One region of the Streptomyces sp. NPDC104581 genome, then DNA from elsewhere that is predicted to be linked to it. Evidence: riboswitches for the same ligand, from Rfam matches in the RefSeq annotation. Region 1 holds a riboswitch; each other region holds the start of a gene.
What was found. A riboswitch is a leader RNA that binds a small molecule or an ion and turns the genes downstream of it on or off. The one in region 1 is predicted to bind cyclic di-AMP.
Positions count from the first base shown of each region.

Region 2: it holds a riboswitch for cyclic di-AMP, as region 1 does, so the genes downstream of both, ACZ61E_RS23805 (C40 family peptidase) here and ACZ61E_RS09550 (transglycosylase family protein) in region 1, are expected to answer to the same signal.
Region 3: it holds a riboswitch for cyclic di-AMP, as region 1 does, so the genes downstream of both, ACZ61E_RS01890 (transglycosylase SLT domain-containing protein) here and ACZ61E_RS09550 (transglycosylase family protein) in region 1, are expected to answer to the same signal.
Region 4: it holds a riboswitch for cyclic di-AMP, as region 1 does, so the genes downstream of both, ACZ61E_RS12275 (peptidoglycan DD-metalloendopeptidase family protein) here and ACZ61E_RS09550 (transglycosylase family protein) in region 1, are expected to answer to the same signal.

Region 1 is NZ_JBVJNN010000008.1:58,371-62,051, forward strand. It holds gene eno (phosphopyruvate hydratase) at 1-403, opposite strand, end outside; gene ACZ61E_RS09550 (transglycosylase family protein) at 651-1,328, opposite strand; cyclic di-AMP (ydaO/yuaA leader) riboswitch at 1,332-1,507, opposite strand; gene ACZ61E_RS09555 (transglycosylase family protein) at 1,766-2,719, opposite strand; gene ACZ61E_RS09560 (cytochrome P450 family protein) at 2,861-3,681, opposite strand, start outside.
Region 2 is NZ_JBVJNN010000032.1:40,543-44,223, forward strand. It holds gene ACZ61E_RS23795 (ATP-dependent Clp protease proteolytic subunit) at 1-299, shown strand, start outside; gene ACZ61E_RS23800 (hypothetical protein) at 307-615, shown strand; cyclic di-AMP (ydaO/yuaA leader) riboswitch at 989-1,155, shown strand; gene ACZ61E_RS23805 (C40 family peptidase) at 1,159-1,629, shown strand; gene ACZ61E_RS23810 (ATP-binding protein) at 1,708-2,139, opposite strand; gene ACZ61E_RS23815 (8-amino-7-oxononanoate synthase) at 2,391-3,599, opposite strand.
Region 3 is NZ_JBVJNN010000002.1:65,471-69,151, forward strand. It holds gene ACZ61E_RS01885 (right-handed parallel beta-helix repeat-containing protein) at 1-442, shown strand, start outside; cyclic di-AMP (ydaO/yuaA leader) riboswitch at 886-1,046, shown strand; gene ACZ61E_RS01890 (transglycosylase SLT domain-containing protein) at 1,051-1,794, shown strand; gene ACZ61E_RS01895 (SRPBCC family protein) at 1,915-2,868, opposite strand; gene ACZ61E_RS01900 (ArsR/SmtB family transcription factor) at 2,865-3,182, opposite strand; gene ACZ61E_RS01905 (alpha/beta fold hydrolase) at 3,238-3,681, opposite strand, start outside.
Region 4 is NZ_JBVJNN010000011.1:148,686-152,366, forward strand. It holds gene ACZ61E_RS12270 (SGNH/GDSL hydrolase family protein) at 1-772, opposite strand, end outside; gene ACZ61E_RS12275 (peptidoglycan DD-metalloendopeptidase family protein) at 940-1,860, opposite strand; cyclic di-AMP (ydaO/yuaA leader) riboswitch at 1,865-2,023, opposite strand; gene ACZ61E_RS12280 (tyrosine-protein phosphatase) at 2,437-3,240, shown strand; gene ACZ61E_RS12285 (DUF6126 family protein) at 3,266-3,451, opposite strand; gene ACZ61E_RS12290 (helix-turn-helix domain-containing protein) at 3,490-3,681, opposite strand, start outside.

The DNA.
Region 1 (3,681 bases):
AGCGGAACAGCGGCAGGTCGGACGCCTCGGAGGCGGCGTGCGCCACGGCGAGCGAGACGCCGAGGATGGCGTTGGCGCCGAGCGAGGACTTGTCGGGCGTCGCGTCCAGGTCGAACATCGCCTGGTCGATCAGCCGCTGCTCGGTGGCGTCGTAGCCGACCAGCTCCGGGCCGATCTGCTCGATGACGGCGAGGACGGCCTTCTCGACACCCTTGCCCTGGTAGCGGTTCGGGTCACCGTCACGGAGTTCGAGGGCCTCGAACGCGCCGGTGGAGGCACCGGAGGGGACAGCAGCACGGCCGGTGCTGCCGTCGTCGAGGCCGACCTCGACCTCGACCGTTGGGTTGCCTCGGGAGTCAAGGATTTCCCGGGCTACGACGACGTCGATGGACGGCACGAGCATCTCCTTCTGGGATGTGACGCGTTGGTGCGGGGCCTCATTGGTCCTGCGGCATGAGCCTAACCGGCTCCCGGGCGAGGGTCGGCCGATGCCCGCCCGCTGGGACGAAAAGAGTCCGGAATGCACGATGTGCGGCGAATGTCGCACCGGAGTCACGCCGATTCACCCGGCGGACGGACCCCGGCCCCGGACCCGGCGCGTCCGGGGGGAGTGAGGCGCGCCGGGCCGGGGCCGGGGTTCCGGGGAAGGGTCAGCTCAGGTGGAGCTGCTGACCCGGGAAGATGACATCGGCCTTCTCGACGATGTCCTTGTTCAGCTTGAACAGCTTCTTCCAGCCGCCTTCGACCTTCTCGGCCTCGGCGATCTTGGAGAGGGTGTCACCGGCCTTGACCTTGTACTCGCCGTCGCCCTTCTTGACCGGGCCGCGCGTCTCGCCACGCGAGGCGGGCTGCTCCTGCTCGGTGCGCGGCTCGGCCTTCCGCGGGGCCGGCTGCGCCTCGGGGGCGGACTGCTCCGGGGCCGCTTCGGCGGAGCCGGCGTCGTTCGAGGCGTTGGACAGGCCGACGCCGCAGCTCGGCCAGGCACCCTTGCCCTGGCCCGCCAGGACCTTCTCGGCGATCTGTATCTGCTGGGCCTTCGACGCCTGGTCGGCGCTGGAGGCGAAGGCGCTGCCGCCGTACGCGGCCCAGGTGGAGGCGGAGAACTGGAGGCCGCCGTAGTAGCCGTTGCCGGTGTTGATCGACCAGTTGCCGCCGGACTCGCACTGGGCGACGGCGTCCCACTCGGCGGTGGTGGCGGCGGAGGCGGAGGTGGCGCCGAGCAGCGGGGCCGCGACAGCGGCACCGGTGATGCCGGCGAGGGTGGCGTAGCGGACGGTCCTGGAGGGACGGCGGTGCTTGCCCTTGCCTGAGTTGCTGGAAAACAGCATGCGTGATCTCCTCACCGACGCCTGCGAGGTGAGCTGTCGGGTTCGGGCCAAGTGAGTTGCCCGGCCGCGCCGCCGGAGAACGTCTTCACGTCCTCCCGCGCACGGCTGCACCCCGAGCCGGCCGTGATGACCGGCACTTACCTTGGGTCCCCCGCTCCTGCCTTCGGCGCTTGACGCGACGAGTACTCCCCCCGACCGACGGCAGGATTCGGCGTGACGGTCGACGGTGCCCGCGGTGCGAGCGGTTAAGACGTTAAACACAGGCATCCCGGATGTTCAAAGACGGAACATCCGGGATGATTCGCCCGTCCCGCCCCGAGGAAACCTCTGTTTACGCAGGTCGGAAAGGACGTGGGGTGAGTTGCCGGGCAGACCGTGTCAGTTGGGGCGAAGAGACGCTTGTCTCACTTGCGCAGATACGGACATAGTCCGCCTAACTACCCCTGACCCACGGCCAGATCGAGGCTCTGGCCCGGCAGGATCAGATCGGCGTCGGAGCCCACGACCTCACGGTTCGCCTCGTACAGGGCGGGCCAGCCACCCTCCACCTTCTGCTCGTCCGCGATGGCCCACAGGTTGTCGCCGGAGCGGACGGTGTACGAGCCCTCGGCGGCGGCGTCGTCGCGTGCCGAACCGTCACCCCGTGAGGCATGACGACCGCTATCACGCGCCTCGCCGGACGTGCCGGGATCGCCCGCCTCCGCCGAGGCGTCAGAACCGCCCGAACCGTCCGCCGACTCCGGCGAACCGGTCGTCGCGTCGCTCTCGGGGGCCGGCTCGCCGCGGTGCTTGCCCTTGCCCGTGCCGGCCTCGGTGCTCGGCCGCGCGCTCGACTCCCCCGTGCCGGGCTTCTCGCCGCCGGCGGCGGAGTCACGGCCGAACTGACCGGAGGGGGGCACCGACTCGGGAGCGGCGGGCAGGACGGCCGTCTCGGTCGGCTCGGGCTCGGGCTCGGCGGGCGTCTCCGGCTCCTCGGTGGCACCGCCGGAGGGCTCACCGTCCGGAGCGCTGTCGGCGTCCGCCGTGAGACCGGTGATCAGCGCGCACGTCGGCCACGCGGTCGGCCCCTGCGCGTCGAGGATCTTCTCCGCGACGGCGATCTGCTGGCTGCGGCTGGCCTGGTCGGGGCTGGGCGCGTACGCCGTACCGCCGAAGTCCGCCCAGGCGTCCTGGGAGATCTGGAGTCCGCCGTAGTACCCGTTGCCGAGGTCGGCGCTCCACATGCCGCCGCTCTCGCACTCGGCGACCCGGTCCCAGGTGGTGGCGTCGGCCGCACTGGCGCCGGTCGCACCGAGCAGCGGGATGGCGATCGCCGAGCCTGTCACCCCTGCCGCGACGACAAGGGCGGGGGCCTGGCGGGGCCGACGGTGCCGGCCGTTCCCGGAGCGCATGCGGTTGCCTTCCTTGAGACTGCTGAAACGTGAGTTGCGAACACGTGACTGCTGAGACGGACGTGAAGGTAGCGGTACTCGAACGTCTGTCACAAGTCGATGCAGCGGAGATCACGTGAAAGTCACAGTGCTGACGGCCCGTCAGTCACGCACCGCTGTGAACTGCACCGGGAGCGTGCGCAGTCCACGCATGATGAGCCCGCCGCGCCACCGCAAATCGGATGGATCGACCGCGAGCCGCAAGTCGGGCAACCGCGTCAGCAGAGTGCGGAGCGCGGTCTGTCCCTCCAGCCGGGCGAGCGGCGCGCCGAGGCAGTAGTGGATGCCGTGGCCGTATCCGAGGTGCTTGTTGTCGCCGCGCGACAGATCGAGCCGGTCGGGATCGGCGAAGCGTTCCGGGTCACGGTCGGCGGCGGCGAGCACGACGAGTACGGGGTCGCCCACCGCGACGCTCTGCCCGCCGAGTTCGACGGGCTCGGTGGCGTAGCGCCAGGTGGCCAGCTCCACCGGCCCGTCGTAGCGCAGCAGTTCCTCTATCCCGGTCGCGAGCAGCGCACTCTCGCCGGCGTCGAGCGAGCGCTGGAGCCGGGCGCGCTGGCCGGGGTTGCGGAGCAGGGCGTACGTGCCGTTGCCCACCAGGTTCACGGTGGTCTCGAACCCCGCGAAGAGAAGGATGAACGCCATCGCGGCGGCCTCGTTCTCCGTCAGGTGCTCGCCGTGGTCGCTCGCCCGGATCAGGCCGGAGATCAGGTCGTCGCCGGGGTCGTCCCGCTTGCGGTGGATGAGGTCGGCGAGGTACGCGCGCATCTTCTTCACGGACCGGGCGACCCCGCCGCGCGGTCCGCCACCGTGCCGGATCATCATCCCGGCCCAGTCGCGGAAGTCGTCCTGGTCATCGCGCGGGACGCCGAGCAGGTCGCAGATCGCGTAGATGGGCAGCGGGAAGGCGAAGTCGTGGATCA
Region 2 (3,681 bases), on a different contig from region 1:
GGGCTCCCGGCAAGCGGATGACACTGCCCGGCGCGCGCGTCGTGCTCCAGCAGCCGGGGATCGAGGAGCCCGTACGCGGCCAGCCGTCCGATCTCGCCATCCACGCCGAGGAGTTGCTGCGGCTGCGCGCACTGATGGCGGGCATGCTGGTGCGGCACACCGGCCGGAGCGCCGAGCGGATCGAGGCCGACATCGACCGGGACACCGTCTTCGACGCGGCCGGCGCCCTGGAGTACGGCCTGGTGGACCAGGTCGCCCAGGACCGCAGGGCGGCACTCGGCCTCAACTCCCCCCGGTGAGCGTCCGATGCTCCCACCGGAACTGCCGCCGCTGCCCGCGCTGACCCGCGCCGAGGGCGACTTCGTCGACAGCTATCTCCGGGTCGTCGACCTGGTGGGCCGGATCAACCCGTCGCGCGGCGACGACACGTACGGCGCGCTGCGCGCCGCACAGGCCCTGGTCGCCGGGGCCGCCGAACTGCGCGACGCGCTGACACTGATGCACGCCCGGGGCGAGCGCGAGTTGCACACCCCGACCCTGGACCGCGCGCTGCGGGTGCTCGACGGGGAGCGCAGGGCCGGGCGAGTCACCCTGCCGGCCGGCCCCGCGACTTGATACGGGCCGGACCCCACGCACCGGTGGGACGAAGCGAACAGACGCTCCGTCGCCCCGTACGGACGCGTCCGTACGGGAATCGCCCGCCCGTTCGGCGTATCGGCGTGTCCCTCGCGTCCGCGGCGGCGACTTGCGAGGGGCGATCGGCCGTCCGGCCGAAATGCGGCGCTGCGTCGCAGGTACAGCGCATGAGTGGTCATATCAGCCGTTCACCCAATCGCCCATGGCGACCCATACAGCCCAAGAGTGACGAGAGTCACATACCGTCGTTTCGGCTCGGAATTTCACTGAGGCCGCGTCAAGATCCCTGGGACGACAAGCCCCCGCCACCTCGGCGGGGCGGTCCGGGTGGACGCCGAGTCCTGCCGCCGCTCCGGATGACTGGTCGACACGAGTGGATCGGCAGGAGTGGAGGACCCGAGCAGTTCGGGGCGTTCCGAGCATGGACCGCCCCTCGGGGTGAAGCCGCGCACGCGGCCGGACATCTTCGCCTGTCCGAACCCGACAGGTCATCCTTCACAGGCGGCTGACGAAGGGTTGCGCATGTCCGCGCAGACGCATGTCCCGTCGCTGTTCTCCCGGGCCGGTACCGCATCGGCCCTCCTCGCCACCGTCGGTGGCGCGATGCTGGCGCCCGGCGCCGTGTCCGAGGCCCACGCCCGGCCCGCCGCCGCCGAGGCCCTCCATGTGGCCGCGTCCAAGAAGGGCGCGCCGTACAGGCACGGGGCGGCGGGACCGCACCGGTTCGACTGCTCGGGCCTGACGGTGTTCTCGTACAAGAAGGCGGGCAAGTCACTGCCGCGCACGGCGCAGCAGCAGTACAACACCTCGCGCCACATCCCGGCCGCCGGCCGCGAACGGGGCGACCTCGTCTTCTTCCACCAGGGCAACAGCGTCTACCACGTCGGGATCTACGCCGGGGCCGGCAAGATCTGGCACTCGCCGAAGTCGGGCCAGGTGGTGCGGCTGGAGCGCATCTGGTCCAAGGGCGTCTGGTACGGCCGCGTCGGCTGACACCGGTCGGCGGGTGCGCGACCCGCGCCGGCCCTCGTGCGGTGGGCGCGGTGGCCCGTTACGCGGTACGGCCGCCGGTCAGCCCTGCGCGGGAATCGTCCAGGGCAGGGTGATCCAGACCGTCTTGCCGCCGTCCGCGGTGGGCGTGACGGCCAGCCGGCCGCCGTACTCGGCGGTGAGCGCCCGGATGATGACCATGCCGCGGCCGTTGTCCTGCTGGACCGCGGCCGGGAGCCGGCGCGGCCACCGCGGATGGCTGTCGGTGACCCCGACGCGCAGCTGTTCGTCGCGTTCCAGGGTGATGTCGACGGTGAAGGTCGGTGATCTCCCGAAGGTGTGCTGCACGGCGTTGGACGCGAGTTCCGAGATGATCAGGCGAACCGTTTCGGCGGTTTCGGCTTCGCCGGGCAGACCCCACTCCGCGAGGACGCGCGCGACATATCTGCGGGCCTCCGGTACCGAGGCGGGATCGCTCGGCAGGGTGACGGATGCTTCCTGATGGTCTGCCATGGCGACGCTGTCCCTTTCCCACCGGGACGCAGACCGACCTACGGCAGATGCCCGCGAGTACGTCCCCGGATTGCGCTTCGCGACACACTGCCATCAACGGCACCCGGCGCACGGCCGATCCGCCCGGATACGGGCCCCGTTGTCGCTCTAAGCGGTGAACCCTGCTACGCGCAAACGTATTTGAGCGGGCTCAAGTATCCGGTCCCGGTGACCGAGGGGGGCAACTCGCGCGCGGGGAGGTCCCCCATGGGTCAGCCGGCCCGCCGGACGGCCCCGTCGGGCGCGGTGGCGGCGATCGTCGCGAGCGCGACGGCGATCTGCCGGTCCGTCAGGTCGGCGCGGGCCGTGAGCCGGATCCGGGAGATGCCGTCCGGCACCGACGGCGGCCGGAAGCAGCCGACCACCAGCCCCGCGGCCCGGCAGTCGGCGGCCCAGCGCACGGCCGCGTCCGGGGACGGAGCGCGGACGGAGACGACGGCCGCGTCCGGGCGTACGGCGGTCAGCCCCGCCCCGGTCAGCCCCTCGTGCAGCGCGTGGGCCACCGCACGCGCCCGGTCCGCCAGCGACGGGTCCGCGCGCAGCAGCCGCAGGCTCGCGAGCGCGGCGCCCGCGGCGGCCGGCGCCAGACCGGTGTCGAAGATGAACGACCGCGCGGTGTTGACGAGTTGGTCGATGACCCTGGCCGGTCCCAGGACCGCGCCGCCCTGGCTGCCGAGCGACTTGGAGAGGGTGACGGTGGCGACGGTCCCCGGATCGCCCGCCAGGCCCGCCGCGTGGACGGCGCCCCGGCCGCCCTCGCCCAGCACCCCGAGACCGTGCGCGTCGTCCACGAGCAGGGCGGCTCCCCGCGTGCGGCACACCCCGGCCAGCCGCGCGAGCGGCGCCGCGTCCCCGTCCACGGAGAACACCGAGTCGCTGACGGCCAGGGCCCGCGAGCCCGCGCGCGCTTCGAGCGTCTTGTCCACGGCCTCCGGGTCCGCGTGCGCCACGACGACGGTCTCGGCGCGCGAGAGACGGCAACCGTCCACGATGGAGGCGTGGTTGGCGGCGTCGGACACGATGAGCGAGCCGCGCCCGGTGAGCGCGGTGAGCGCCGCGAGGTTCGCGGCGTAGCCGGACGACAGGACCAGCGCGGCCTCGAAACCGCAGAACTCGGCCAGTTCGCGCTCCAGTTCGGCGTGCAGGGCGGTGGTTCCGGTGACCAGCCGGGAGCCGGTGGCGCCCGCGCCCCAGCGGCGTGCCGCGTCGGCCGCCGCGCCCGTCGTCACGGGGTGGCGCGTCAGCCCCAGATAGTCGTTGCTCGCCAGATCCAGCAGCGCCGAGCCGGATTCGCGGGGCCGCAGCGCGCGGACGAGACCGGCGCGCTCGCGCCGGCGGGCCTCGTCGTCGATCCAGCCGAACGGGTCGGCCGCGGTCGACGCGGCGGGCGTGCCCGGCACGGGCGGCGGCTCGGTCGGCACGGCTCAGGTCCTTTTGTAGGCAGCCCACAGACCCTAACCGTGGTGGAACCCGGTTCGAGTGTGGTCATACACACACCTGAAT
Region 3 (3,681 bases), on a different contig from region 1:
GGCCAACTACCCTGGAATCATGCTCGCGACGGACCACGATCCGCTGCCCTTCTCGGGCGAGACCCTGCTCACCGGAAACGCGCTGCACCGCACCGGCGGCGCTTTCTGGAACGAGGACCAGGAGTTCGGCGCGATCACGATTTTCCCGGCGAGCCGCGACATCACCGGGGTGAAGATCAGGGACACCGAGATCTCCGACTCGACGTATGACGGCATTCAGTTCAAGAACGGCGGCGGCAACGTCCCCGACGTCGAGATCAGCGGTGTGTCGATCGACAGGTCGAACAACGGTTCCGGCATCCTCGCGATGGGCGGCGCCCGCGGCAACGCGACGCTCACGGACGTGACCATCACCAACTCGGCCGAGGGAGACGTGCTGGTCGAGCCGGGATCGAGCTTCGTGATCACGGGCGGTCCCGGCGCCGGGCGAACGGCCGGCTGACACCCCGTCGACGGCGGGGCGGGAGCCCCGCGGCGCGCCTTCCGTACGGCTCTGTGAGGGGAGCCGTACGGAAGGCGCTTTTCTGACACAAAGTGCATATCGCCAAAGGTGGAAGATTGTATTTTGTCCGCTTTGCGGAGCGGGTGTTATGTGCGCTCAGGAACCAACTTGTCCCTTTCTGGGCCGTGTTGTCGCCGGGCGGTTGCATCAATAGTCCGTGATGTGTGTCACAGATTTGGCGGGTGTGTTTCTCCCGTGTCCGTTCCCACCTCCCGTGCGGGAAAGGAAAGTTGAGGGTCCGTACCGCCGGGCGGGAATTCGAATTGTTCGCCATTGGATCAGTGAATGGCGGGGTGCGGTGAATTCAGGACTTGTTTCGCCCGGACGTTCTCGCTTACGTTCTCGTCATTCCGGGCGGAACGCCGAATCCTGCCGCTGCCCGGAAACCGCACCCACCCATTCACGTACGGCAGGAGCGGGGGACCCAGGTAAGTCGCCGGTCCGGCAATGCCGGACCGGCTCGGGGTGAAGCCGCGCCGAAAGCGCGGCCGGGCATCTCCCGCCCGAACCCGACAGCTCACCTCGCAGGCGACGGAGAGGATTTCGTCATGCCCGCACCGGGTAAGCACCGCCGTTCCCGCACCAGTCCGCTCGCCCGCCGCCTCATCGCCCTCGGCACCGGCAGCGCCGCACTCGCCCTGCCCCTGGTGGCCGCCACCACGGCGGGCGCCGCCCCCGCCCCGCAGCAGCCCGTCAAGGCCCCGACGGCCGCCACGGCCGCCGCGAAGGTGACCCACACCGTCGCGAAGGGCGAATCGCTGGCCAAGATCGCGGACGCCCGTTCCGTGAGCGGTGGCTGGAAGGCTCTGTACAAGACCAACCGCGCCGCCGTCGGCGAGGACCCGTCGCTGATACACCCCGGCCTGAAGCTGAAGCTCTCGGGCAAGCCGAAGGCGGCGGCCCCGACCGCGTCGACCGAGAACGCGCCGGGCGAGACCGGCGAAGCCGTCGAGACGGCCGCGAAGTCGTACACCAACGACCTCGACGGCTGGATCCGCGAGGCGCTGGACGTCATGGCGCAGAACGGCATCCCCGGTTCGTACGACGGGATCCACCGCAACATCATGCGCGAGTCCGGTGGCAACCCCCAGGCCATCAACAACTGGGACTCCAACGCGGCGGCCGGCACGCCGTCGAAGGGCCTGCTCCAGGTCATCGCCCCGACCTTCGAGGCGTACCACGTGCCCGGCACCGCGACCGACCCGTACGACCCGGTCGCGAACATCACGGCGGCGTGCAACTACGCGGCCGACCGCTACGGCTCGATCGACAACGTGAACGGCCCCTACTGATCGGGACGGTCATGGCGTGACCCCGAGGCCGGACGGACTGCGCGGAGCAGCCCGCCCGGCCTCGGGCTGTCCGCCGTCCGGGCCGGGCCGGGGCGGGCCGATGCGACGCCGTCCGGCGGCTCAGGAGGGACCGGCCGCCCCGCCGTCCCGGGCGTCCGCGGGCCCCGCCGCCAAGTCCGCCGCCAGGTCCCGCACCCGCGCCCGCCACGCCGCCTCCGCCGCCTCCGCGTCGAAGTCGTGCGGGCCCGTCTGGGTGAGGACCAGCCGGGGCCCGTGCCCCGTCCCGGCGCGCAGCTCCCAGCGGACCTCGCCCTCCGGCTGCCAGGCGTACGCGAGGACCTCCGGCGCCCGTACGTCCGTGACCGGCCCCGCCGGGATCTCGCCGGCCGTGAAGCCGGGCGGCGCCGGTGAACCGGTCAACGGCTCCGCCCCACCGGTCAGTCGGGCCCAGACGACCTCCGCGGGCCGGACGAGCTGGCGCTCGAACCGGACCCGGCGCCCGCCGTCCTCCGTCTTCTCGACGCGCCCCCGCGTCAGCTCGCCGAACCGGGCCATGTACACCTCGTGCAGCGTGCCCCGTGTGTCCCGCCCCACGTCCACGGGCCGCCCCGCGAGCAGTCGCTCCAGCGCGGTGACGCAGACCTGCCAGCCGGACGCGAAGCTCGCCGCCCCGAAACGGTCGCCGAAGGTGTGGACGAGGCTGAGCCGCGAGCCGTCCCCGTCCGGTGCGATCTCCCAGCGCAGATGGTCCTCGCCCCAGGTGAAGGCGAAGAGGCGCGGCTCGTCGACGTCGGTGACCCGCCCGGTCATGGCCGGGCCGGGACCCGGCTCGCCGGGGAAGTGGAAGCCGATCTCGCCGCCCGGCCGCAGATCCACGCTCACCTCGGAGGGGAACCACTTCGCCAGGTGCGCGGGCCGTGTGATCGCGTCCCAGACGCGCTGCGGCGGGTGCGCGAGCCGGCGCTCCATGCGCAGGGCGGTCCGCCCGCCGCTCTCGGCGGAGAGGGAGGACGGGAAGCCGTGGTCGCCGGAGCGGCTGTCGTCGGAGCGGCTGTCATCGGGGTGCGCGGTCATGGCGAATCGTCCTTCATCGCGTCGAGTTGCCGTTCGAGCGAGTCGAGCCTCCCGGTCCACAGATGCCGGTAGTGCCCGAGCCAGGCGTCGAGCTCCGCGAGTGGCTCCGGGGCCAGTTCGTACCAGCGGCGCTGGGCGTCCTGCCGGACCCGTACCAGCCCCGCGTCCCTCAGCACCCGCAGATGTTTCGAGGTGCCCGGCTGGCTGAGGCCGAGCCGGTCGGTCAGCTCGCCGACCAGATGGGGACGCTCCAGGAGGAGGTCGAGGATCCTGCGCCTGCTCGGCTCCGCGAGCACGTCGAACGGTATGGGCATGACCCGAACATACCTCTACGGTTATATAACCGCAAGGTTATTCAAGTGCGAGGCTCTACGGTCGCGCCAGCAGCCAGTCCATCGCCGACGGGCACGCGTCGAGGACCGAGACGTGCCCGTCATCGGGCCGTACCCACAGCTCCGCCCGCGGCAGACCCGCGAGCAGCGACGTGGCGTGCGAGGGGGGTACGACGCGATCGTGGCCGCCCTGCACCAGCAGGACGGGCGCGGCCACCTCCGCCAGGTCGAAGCCCCACGCGGTCGCGAAGGCGACATCGTCGTCGATCAGCCCGTCCGGCCCGGCCCGGCCCGCCTTCCCCGCGTCGTCGCCCAGCGACGACCACGCGCCCGCCAGCGCGGCGAAGTCGGCCGCGGTGAAGCTCGCGGGGTCGAACTCATCGGTCGCCGCGTACAGTTCGCGCGCCTCGCGCCCGTCCGCGGCGGACCGCAGACCGCCGGGCGACACCATTCCCTCGTACCAGTCGAAGGCCCGCGTGTA
Region 4 (3,681 bases), on a different contig from region 1:
AGGATTCACCGCGCAGCCGGCGGCCGATCCACGGGACCAGGTATTCGCGCGCCCACTGCATGTCGTCGCGGCGCACCTCCAGCGTGCCGCGCGGGGGCAGCGGCGGCCACGGCTGGTCCGGGTCGGCCGGGACGTCGAGGCCGAGGACCTGGGCGGCGCGCAGGGCGACGCGGGTGTGGCCCTCCGGGGACAGATGCAGCCGGTCGCCGTCCCAGGCACGGCGGTCCTGGACGGAGCGCAGTGACCACAGGTCCAGGACCGGGCAGTCGTGGCGGTCGGCGATGGAACGGACATGGGCGGTGAACGTGGCCATCTTGCCGCGCAGATGGCGCAGCACCGGCACGCCGCGGGTGTCGAACCCGGTGGGGACCATGACCGTGCCGACCGCGCTCGTCAGGTCCGCCAGCGCGCGTTCGAAGCGTTCGGCGACGTCGTCGGGGTCGCTGCCGGGCCTGATGATGTCGTTGCCGCCGGCGCAGAAGGTCACCAGGTCCGGGGCGAGTTGCCTGGCGCGCGGGATCTGCTCGGCCACGATCTGGTCGAGCAGCCGTCCTCGTACGGCGAGGTTGGCGTACCGGAACGACCCGTGGTCCGGGTCGTCGACGGCCGCACCGTCGGGTGTCCGGTCGGCGAGCAGTACGGCGAGCCGGTCGGCCCAGCCGACATACACTCCGCCCGGTCCGGGATCGCCGACGCCTTCGGTGAAACTGTCACCGACGGCGGCGTACGACCCGAAGAACTTGCCTGTTTCTCTTCTCGAATCGTCAGCCACAGCGGAACATCCTTCACCCGCGTATGTGACCTACGCGACCGTAAGGAGAGGTTGACGCCGGTGAGAAACACCACCGGTCAAAATTCGTTCAAGCCGGAATAGCGAAAAGGCCGTTGACGGGCACCCGGGGTGCCGGCCAACGGCCTTTTCCGGTGCGGTCGAACCGGTCAGATGGAAACGCCGTGCTCGCGCAGGTACGCCAGCGGGTCGACGTCCGAGCCGTAACTCGGGCCGGTGCGGATCTCGAAGTGCAGGTGCGGTCCCGTGGAGTTGCCGGTGGAACCGGAGAGGCCGATCTGGTCGCCGCCCGCGACGGTCTGGCCCGCGGTGACGGCGAGCGAGGAAAGGTGGGCGTACTGCGAGTACTGGCCGTCGTCGTGCTTGATGACGACCTCGTTGCCGTAGGACCCGGCCCAGCCGGCCGAGACGACGGTGCCGGGGCCGACCGCCTTGACGGTGGTGCCCGTGGCGGCCGCGAAGTCGACACCGGTGTGGTAGCCGCTGGCCCAGCTGCCGCCGGCCGCGCGGTAGGCGGTGGTGGCGCTCGCGCCGTCGACGGGCGCGGTGTACCCGGAGCTGCCGCTCTGGGCGGCGGGCTCGTTCGCCGAGGTGGTGTCGGCCTCCGGCGCGGGCTCGGCCGGCGCGGGTTCGGCCGGGGCCGGCTTCTCCGGGGTGGTCCGGGCCTTGCCCTCGGAGGACGCCTTGCTCTTCGCGCCGATGGTGAGCTTCAGGCCCGGGTGGATCAGCGACGGGTCGTCGCCGACGGCCGCGCGGTTGTCCTTGTACAGCTTGTGCCAGCCGCCGCTGACCTTCTGCGTCGCGGCGATCTTGGCGAGGTAGTCGCCGGCCTTGACCGAGTACGTCTTGACGGTCTTGGCGGTGGCGGCCTGCTTGGGCGTCTGCGTGGCGGGGGCGGCGTGCGCGGCGCGCTCCGGCGCGACGGACGGGGCGGCGGCCTGTTCGGCGGCGTGCGCGCCGGTGGCACCGATGAGCGGAATTGCGATGGCGGCGCCACCCGTTCCGGCGGCGACGAATCCGCGGGTGATCGGGTTGGTCCTCGGACGACGGTGCTTACCCTTTCCGGGCATGGCGGATTCCTCTCCGGCGCCTGCGAGGTGAGCTGTCGGGTTCGGGCTGGAGATGCCCGGCCGCGCCGTGACGCGACTTCACCCCGAGCCGTTCCGGAAGTCCGGACCGGCGTACTACCTGGGTCCCCCGCTCCTGCCACACGTGGATGGGTGCTGGGTGGATGCGGATTCCGAACGGCGGCAGGATTCGGCGATCCGCTCGGATTGCGGTGACGGTAAGCCGCGTGCACCGACGCGGACAAGCCGTCGTATTCCTCCGGCAATACGTCGTCGAATACCGGTCTCCGTGAGTGGTCACCCTGCGTGGATTACGGATCTTCGAATTCCGTGCGCCGCCCCAATTCCCCTTCCCGGCGCCGCCACACACCGTCACGGATATGATCTGGCTCACCAGCCGTGGACGATCTGCCCCCATCTCACCCGCGAACAGGGCACGTTGGGTTGAATCCTCCAATACGGACAGAAGCCGCAATCGCGCAGTGATCTCGCCGGAAACCGATGTCGTAAAGTCGGAGCGCGACAGCGTCGGCGACGAGCGCCGGCCGCAGACGCGGAGGAGCTCACGTGACGCACGAGGTGCCGCAGCCGGTCCCGACGACCGAGCCCGAACTGGCCGGTGTACGCAACTTCCGCGACGTGGGCGGCCTGCCGACCTCCGACGGACGGCGCGTGCGGTACGGCCGGCTCTTCCGCAGCGGTCATCTCGCGCACGCCACGGCCGAGGACACCGCGTTCCTCACGTCACTGGAACTGCACACGGTCTTCGACTTCCGCAACGCGGCCGACCAGAAGCTGGACGGTCTGGACGTCGAGCTGATCGGCGTACGCAATGTGAACATCCCGCTCACCGACCCGGCCGACGGGACCGAGTTCTGGAAGATGGTCCGCGACGGGGATCTCGACCAGCTCCGGTCGATCCTCGCCGACGGCAAGGGCGTGGCCCGGATGTCCGCTTCGTACCGTTCGATCATTCTGGACCGCACCGCCGAGCACCGGCGCGTGCTGCACGCCCTGGCCGAGGAGAGCCTGCCCGCCCTGATGCACTGCGCCGCGGGCAAGGACCGGGCCGGTCTCTCCATCGCCGTGTCGCTGCTCGCCGTGGGGGTGGAGCGGGACGCGATCGAGGCGGACTACCTGAAGTCGAACGAGCCGCACCGCAGGTACCGGGTACGCCGCAGCGGCACGGCGCCGGACGGGACCTCGCCCGAGGTGATGGAGCTGCTGGCGCCGCTGTTCGACGCGCGGGCCGAGTACCTCGAAACGGCCTTCACGACGATGGAGGAGACGTGGGGCAGCATCGACCGCTACCTCACGGACGGCCTGGGCCTGACGGACGAGAGGCGCGAGCGGCTGCGGAGCCGTCTGGTCGACGAGACGTAGCACGTCCGGCCCGCCCGGACAGACCCTAGCGGCCCTGCGCGCCCGCCTCGAAGAGCAGGTAGAGGAAGCCGGCCAGGACATGGCCGGCCACGAGGTAGGCGAAGAGGCGGATGGCGAGGCCGCGCGGGAAGTTGCGCTCCTCGTCCATGACGGGCTCGGCGGCCGTCTCCGGCTCACGCGCGGCGGCGGGGTCCACGGGGCTGTCGGACACGGGGTGGCCTCTCTCATCTGGTCGGAGCCGATGGCGGATCAGCGGCGGTGGGCCCCGCCCGGCAGGCACAGCTCGGTGGTGGGGCTGGTGAGCAGGGTGTGTACGAACAGCAGCTCGGCGCCGTCGGGGCCGGCCGCCGCGAGACGGTGCGGTGTCATCGAGTCGAAGTGGGCGCTGTCGCCCGGCCCGAGCACATGGGCGGCGTCCCCGAGACCCAGCCGGAGCCGCCC